DNA from 2 places in the Frigidibacter sp. MR17.24 genome. Region 2 is predicted to be linked to the other one. Evidence: riboswitches for the same ligand, from Rfam matches in the RefSeq annotation. Region 2 holds a riboswitch; the other holds the start of a gene.
What was found. A riboswitch is a leader RNA that binds a small molecule or an ion and turns the genes downstream of it on or off. The one in region 2 is predicted to bind thiamine pyrophosphate.
Positions count from the first base shown of each region.

Region 1: it holds a riboswitch for thiamine pyrophosphate, as region 2 does, so the genes downstream of both, V8J39_RS08370 (TenA family protein) here and thiD (bifunctional hydroxymethylpyrimidine kinase/phosphomethylpyrimidine kinase) in region 2, are expected to answer to the same signal.

Region 1 is NZ_JBAWKE010000002.1:247,602-250,993, forward strand. Features, by position in the region: gene V8J39_RS08360 (primosomal protein N' (replication factor Y) - superfamily II helicase) at 1-304, opposite strand, end outside; gene V8J39_RS08365 (SPFH domain-containing protein) at 315-1,445, opposite strand; TPP riboswitch at 1,568-1,670, shown strand; gene V8J39_RS08370 (TenA family protein) at 1,774-2,430, shown strand; gene ureG (urease accessory protein UreG) at 2,441-3,052, opposite strand; gene V8J39_RS08380 (urease accessory protein UreF) at 3,081-3,392, opposite strand, start outside.
Region 2 is NZ_JBAWKE010000001.1:353,591-356,982, forward strand. Features, by position in the region: gene V8J39_RS01730 (FAD-dependent oxidoreductase) at 1-712, opposite strand, end outside; gene thiD (bifunctional hydroxymethylpyrimidine kinase/phosphomethylpyrimidine kinase) at 709-1,557, opposite strand; TPP riboswitch at 1,625-1,734, opposite strand; gene V8J39_RS01740 (oxidoreductase) at 2,131-3,392, shown strand, end outside.

The DNA of each region.
Region 1 (3,392 bases), on a different contig from region 2:
CGGCATGCTCGGCGCCCGGGAACTCGACCACGGCGCCGCAGTTCGGGCAGCTGGTGGTGCGGTGCTGCTCGAGGCTGGCGGCGGGCAGGTCGTCGGCAAGGCCGCGGGCAAGGTCCATCTCCTCGATCCCGGTGCGGGCCTGCTTCCAGGGTCCGGGGAACCGGGCGGTGATCTCCTGGCGGTTGCCGCAATGGTCGCAGACCAGCACCGTCTGGCCCGGCGCGAAGCGCAGGTCGGCCCCGCAGGCGGTGCAGGGGGCGTGGAAATCGGCATCGGGGGCCGGCAGGGGCGGCACGGCAGTCATCGCGTGCGGCTCATGCCCCCGGCGGCGGCGGCGGCGGCGGCATCTGGGCGAAGACGGTGGCCAGGGCCGGCAGGTCGCCCGCCGCCATCCAGCCGATCATGCCCGCGCACCACACGAGGCTCGCCCGCGTCAGCTGTCCCTGCGCCGCCATGCCCGCAAGCTGGCTTTGCGCGAAGGGCCCGCGGGTCGCGCCGTTCTCGGCGATGTGCCACTGCGGCTCGACCGGGGGCGGCGGCGGCGGGGGCGGCGCGGCGGCACGCGCGGGCGCGGCCCCCCAGGGCCCGGCGGCCGCCTGCGCGGCGGCCGTCGCCTGCCCCATCGCCATTCCCATTCCGGCGCCCAGTCCGGCCGCCATCGCCGAGCCCGCGCCCGAGGCCGGGTTTCCCAGCGCCTCGGCCGCCTGGAACTGGGTATAGCGGCTGAGGTCGCCGACGATCCCCATCGAGGTGCGCCGGTCCATCGCCTTTTCGACCTCTTCGGGCAGGCTGATGTTCTCGATGTAGAATTCCGGGATCGACAGGCCGTAGGCGGCGATCGTGGGCGCGATCGCGGTGGTCACCAGCTTGCCGAGATCGGCGGTGTTCGCCGCCATGTCGAGCACCGGGATGCCCGAGCCTGCGATGACGCGGCTGAACTCCTGCACGATGACGTTGCGGATCTGGAAGCTGATCTCGTCGGCGGTGAATTCGCCGTCGGTGCCGACGATCTCGCGCAGGAACTCGGCCGGGTCGGTGACGCGCATCGAATAGGTGCCGAAGGCGCGCAGACGCACCGGGCCGAATTCGGGGTCGCGCGCCATCACCGGGTTCTTCGTGCCCCATTTCAGGTCGTTGAACCGCGTGGTGTTGACGAAATAGACCTCGGACTTGAAGGGCGAGCGGAAGCCGTGGTCCCAGTGCTGCAGCGTGGTCAGGATCGGCAGGTTGTTGGTCTCGAGCTGGTAGAGACCGGGGCCGAAGACATCGGCAAGCTGGCCCTCGTGCACGAAGACCGCCGCCTGCCCTTCGCGCACGGTCAGCTTCGCGCCCATCTTGATCGCGTGACCCTCGCGCTCGAAGCGCCAGACCATCGTGTCGCGGGTGTCGTCGGTCCAGTGGATGACGTCGATGAACTCGCCGCTCAGGAAATCGAGGATGCCCATGGTCATGGCCCTTTGCAGAACGTCGCCGCGGCGCAGTGAACCCGATCGCGGGGCCAAGGTCCAGCCGTCGGCCGGACACGATCCGGGTGACAGCGCGCGCGGGCCGTGCGAGAACCGGGCCACCAAGGGGAGCCCCGCCGCAGGGGGCTGAGAGTCCGCAGGTCCTGTCACGGGAGGCGCGGTGACCCTTCGAACCTGATCCGGGTCATGCCGGCGAAGGGATGGGTCCGGCCGCGCGCCGTCATCGCCCCCGTCCGCCGTCCGGCCCGGCCCCCTGCCCCACCCGCGGCGGGCCCGGTGCCCGTCGCCCGACCGGAAAGGCCCTGCCATGACCACCACCGCGCCCGCGCCCGAGCGTTTCACCGACACCCTGCGCCGCGCCAGCGCCGCCGGCTGGGAGGCGGCGGCGGGCCACCGCTTCGTGACCGAGCTGCTGGCCGGGACCGTGCCGGACCGGGTGATGACCACCTATCTCGTGCAGGACCACCGCTTCCTCGACAGTTTCCTGACGCTTCTGGGCGCGGCGATCGCGGGGTCCGACGACTTCGGCGCGCGGCTCAGGCTGGGGCGGTTCGCGGGCATGATCTCGGGCGAGGAGAACACCTATTTCCTGCGCGCCTTCGAGGCTTTGGGCGTGGACGAGGCCGCGCGCGCCGCCGTGCCCGACAGTGCCCCCACCGCGGGCTTCCAAGGACTGATGCGCGAGGCGGCCGCCACCCGGTCCTATGCCGGGGCGCTGAGCGTGCTGTGCGTGGCCGAATGGCTGTATCTCGACTGGGCGGGCCGCGCGACCGCGCCGCTGCCCGCGAACTTCGTGCATGCCGAGTGGATCATGCTGCACGACAATCCGTTCTTCCGCGACTTCGTGGCCTTCCTGCGCGCGGAACTGGACCGGGTGGGCCCGGCCGAGGCCGCGCTGTGCCACGACCTTTTCGCCCGGGCCGTCGCGCTCGAACAGGCGTTCTTCGACGCCGCCTACGACTGAGGCGGCGGGGCTAGAGCCCGCCCTCGGCGATCAGGAAGTCCACGACCTCGGCCACGCCGCGGCCGAGCTTGAGATCGGCCATGACATAGGGCCGGGTGCCGCGGGCGGCGCGGGTGTCGGCCTCGAGCTGGCCGGCATCGACGCCGACATGCGGCGCGAGACTGACCTTGTTGACGATCAGCAGGTCGGAGCGCGTGACCCCCGGCCCCTTCTTGCGCGGGATGTCCTGGCCCGCGCAGGTGTCGATCAGGTAGATCGTCAGGTCCGCGAGTTCCGGCGAGAAGGTCGCGGCAAGGTTGTCGCCGCCCGATTCGACCAGCACGATGTCGAGATCGGGGATCTTCGCGGTCAGGTCGGCGATGGCCGCGAGGTTGATCGAGGCATCCTCGCGGATCGCCGTGTGCGGGCAGCCGCCGGTCTCGACGCCGCGGATCCGCTCGAGCGGCAGCGCCTGGGCGCGCATCAGGTACTCGGCATCCTCGCTGGTGTAGATGTCGTTGGTGACGACCGCGACCGAGAAGCGGTCGCGCAGCGCCAGGCACAGCTGCTCGGTCAGCGTGGTCTTGCCGGCGCCGACCGGGCCGCCGATGCCGATCCGAAGCGGGCCGTTGGGGCTTGCCATGATGCGTTCGTCCTTTGCTCGGGGCGGGTCAGCTGCGAAACAGCCGCACCTCCATCCCCTCGTGTCCCATTGCCGCCATCTCGGCGCCGAAGCCCGAGGTGGCGAAATCCTCTTCGCCCGCCCCCGCCGCCCAGGCGGCGGTGCGCGCGATCGCCGGGTGCAGCGCCGCCAGCACCTGCTGGCCCTCGGTCTGGCCAAGCGGCACGAAGCGCACCGCCGCCTGCACCAGCGTCGAGGCGAAGGCATGCAGCGACAGGCCCACGACCTCGGGCACCGGCAGGCCAAGCCCCTGCGCGGCCCGGCCCAGCGCCACCGGCAGCGGCGCGGGCGGATGGTCGGT
Region 2 (3,392 bases):
TGGCGGGGCCGCGGGCATCGCTTTCGATCATCGTCGCGCCCAGCATGAAATGGTTGTCGCCCCGCGGCACCAGGTAGACCGGGATCCGCGGATGCAGCAGCCGGATCGGCCGGGCATAGTCGATGTCGGGCGCGTGCAGCGTCACCGCCTCGCCGCGCACCCCGCGCAGCGAGGGCAGCGCGTCGCGGGCGGCCAGCCCGCGGCAGTCGATCGCCCGCGCGTCGCGCGGCGCGGCCCCGGTGAAGGCGACGCCCATCTCGGCCGCGCGCCGGCGCAGCCGCGCCAGCGCCTTGCGCGGGGTCAGGTGCGCCTCGGTCGGGAAGAACAGCGCGCGGTCGTGGCGCCCGGCCAGCCCGGGCTCCAGCTGCGCGAGGCCCGCGCCGTCGCGCCATTCGTGCCCCTCGGTGCGGCGGGCGAAGCGCGCCAGCTCCTGCCGGTCGCGCCCGAGCGCGAGCACCAGCGTGCCGCCCTGCGTGACCTCGACGCCCGCGTCCCGCCACCAGCCGGCGGCGCGCTGGCCAAGGCGCACGACCGGCTCCTCGGCGGTCTCGCCCTCGCAGAACGGGGCGAGCATGCCGCCCGCCCACCAGCTGCAGGCATGGGGGCCGGGGGCGGGGGCGGGATCGTGCAGGCTGACCTCGATGCCGCGCCCGGCAAGCTCGACCGCCGTGCACAGGCCCATGACGCCGCCGCCCAGGATATGCGCCTTCATCGCCGCTCTCCCGCCAGCCGGGGCCAGAGCGCGTGGAAATGGTGCACCGGCCCGTGGCCCGCACCGATCCCCAGCCCGTCGGCCTGCGCGATCGCGCCCTGCAGCCAGCCATGCGCCCGCTCGACCGCGTCGTGCAGCGCAAGCCCGTGCGCCAGCCCCGCCGCCACCGCCGAGGACAGCGTGCAGCCGGTGCCATGGGTGTTGCGCGTGGCCAGGCGCGGGGCATGCAGCGCCAGCGTGCCGCCGGCCTCGACCAGCAGGTCGGTGCAGGTCGCGCCCTCGGCATGACCGCCCTTCATCAGCACCGCCGCCGCCCCCATCGCCCGCAGCCGCCGGCCCTGCGCCTCGGCCGTCGCGGCGTTCCGCGCCGGCGCGGCCCCCAGCAGGCGCGCGGCCTCGGGCAGGTTCGGGGTCAGCAGCGTCGCGCGCGGCAGAAGCGTCTCGGCCAGCGCCTCGACCGCCGCGTCGGCCAGCAGCGCGTCGCCCGATTTCGCCACCATCACCGGGTCCAGCACCACCGGCCCGTCATAGCCCCGCAGCGCCCCGGCCACCGCCGCGATCACCTCGGGCGTGGCCAGCATGCCGATCTTGACCGCGTCGACGCGGATGTCGTCCAGCACCGAGCGGATCTGCGCCGCGACCATCGCGGGCGCGATCGCCGCCACGCCCTGCACGCCCACGGTGTTCTGCGCGGTGATCGCTGTCACCGCCGAGGCGCCGTAGACGCCCAGCGCCGAGAAGGTCTTGAGATCCGCCTGGATCCCGGCGCCGCCGCCGGAATCCGACCCCGCGATCGTCAGCGCCACCGGGGCGCCGCGGTCGGTCGTGCCGTTCTTGGCTGCCATCTGCCGCCTCCTCTGCGGCGGTCGTGGCGGCGAAGGGGGGATCGGCGCGGTCCGCCCCCGCCGGGGGGCCTTGCGCGCATCCGTTCCCTCCGCCGGTACTGACCGGATCAGGTTCGATGGGTTGGCGCCTCGGCCTCTCAGCCCCGGCACGCGGCAGGGGCACCCCAACGGATGAAGTCCCTCGCTACCTAGTCCCGGCACCGCCGTCGCGCAAGGGGGAAGGCGGGGGATGGGGCGGGGGACGGGCGGGAGGCTGGGCGCGAGATGCCTGCATTCGCGCCTGCACGGCCGGGCGCGCGACGTGAGGCGGGTGAGGCGACGGGCGGCGGGACGATGCCGGGACGATGCCACGGCGGGGCCGGGATTGGGCCGGGGTGGGGCCAGTCGGTGGCGCCCGCGAAACGGGCAGCCCCGGCGAAAACGGGCCGTGCCGTGCGAAAGTCCTTTGCAGGCGAACGGTCGCGGCGTCTGATCGGGCCACCGCTCGCCAAACCGGCCCGCCGAACCGGCCCGCCCGACCCGCGCCCCCGCGACCCCGACCCGCGCCCCCGACTGCCCGCGAAGGAGCCCGACGTGACCGACGCCCCCCGCTATCCCCTCTCCGCCCGGCCGCTGACGATCCGGGGCCGGCAGCTGCGCGCGCGGGTCTACCTGCCCGCGCACCAGCCCGGCCTGGCCGAGGGCGGCCGGCCCGGCGCGCGCTACATCGCCTATCACCGCGCCCGCGCCGCGGCGGGGCTGGGGATGCAGATCACCGGCGCCACGCCCGTCATCGCCTCCGAGGTCTGGGCCGACGGCCGGACGCTCGTCAATGTCGACGACGGCATCATCCCCGGCTACCGCGCGCTGGCCGCGGCGGTGCGCGACGAGGGCGGGCTGATGCTGGCGCAGCTGGCCCATGTCGGCGGGATGGAGACGGCGGGCGAGCACATCGTCTCGGCCTCGTGGGAACGCTCGGAGCTGACGCAGCGCATGAGCCGCGAGGCAAGCCGGGACGAGCTTGACTGGATCACCGCGCGCTTCGCGGCCGCGGCCGCGCGCTGCCGCGCGGGCGATCTCGACGGGGTCGAGGTCTCGCTCGCGCACGGGATGCTGCTGGCAAGCTTCCTCAGCCCCGCCACCAACCGGCGCGGCGATGGCTATGGCGGCGATCTCGCCGCGCGCTGCCGCTATCCGATCGAGGTGCTGGCGGCGGTGCGCGCGGCGCTGGGACCCGACCGGATCCTCGGCATCCGCATGGCGGGGGACGAGTTCATCGAGGGCGGCGTCGATCCCGACGAGGCCGGCCGCATCGCGGTCGAGATCGCGCGCACGGGGCTCGTGGACTATGTCAGCGTCACCGGCGGCAACAACCTGCGCAAGATGGCCCGGGTCGATCACTGGCCGCCGACGCCGGCCGCGCCCGCGACCTTCCGCGCCGCCGCCGGCACGGTGCGGCGGGCCCTGCACGCGGCGGGCTTCACCGCGCTGCCGGTCGCGGTCGTGGGGCGCGTGACCTCGGTCGCGCTGGCCGAGCAGATCCTCGCGGCGGGCGAGGCCGACCTCGTGGGCATGGTGCGCGCCAACATCGCCGACCCGCGGATCCTGCCGCTGTCGCAGGCCGGCCGGGCCGCCGAGGTGCGCCCCTGCATCGGCGCCAATGCCTGCATCAACGCGCTGATGGCGCACGAGGGGCTGACCTGCATGGCCAGCCCGGACTTCGGCCCCGGTTTGGCGCATGGTCCCGCCCGCCTCGCGCCCGGCACCTGCGTCGCGGTGATCGGCGCCGGGCCCGCCGGGCTCGAGGCCGCGCGGCGGGTGGCGCTGGCGGGCGGGCGCGCGGTGCTGTTCGAGGC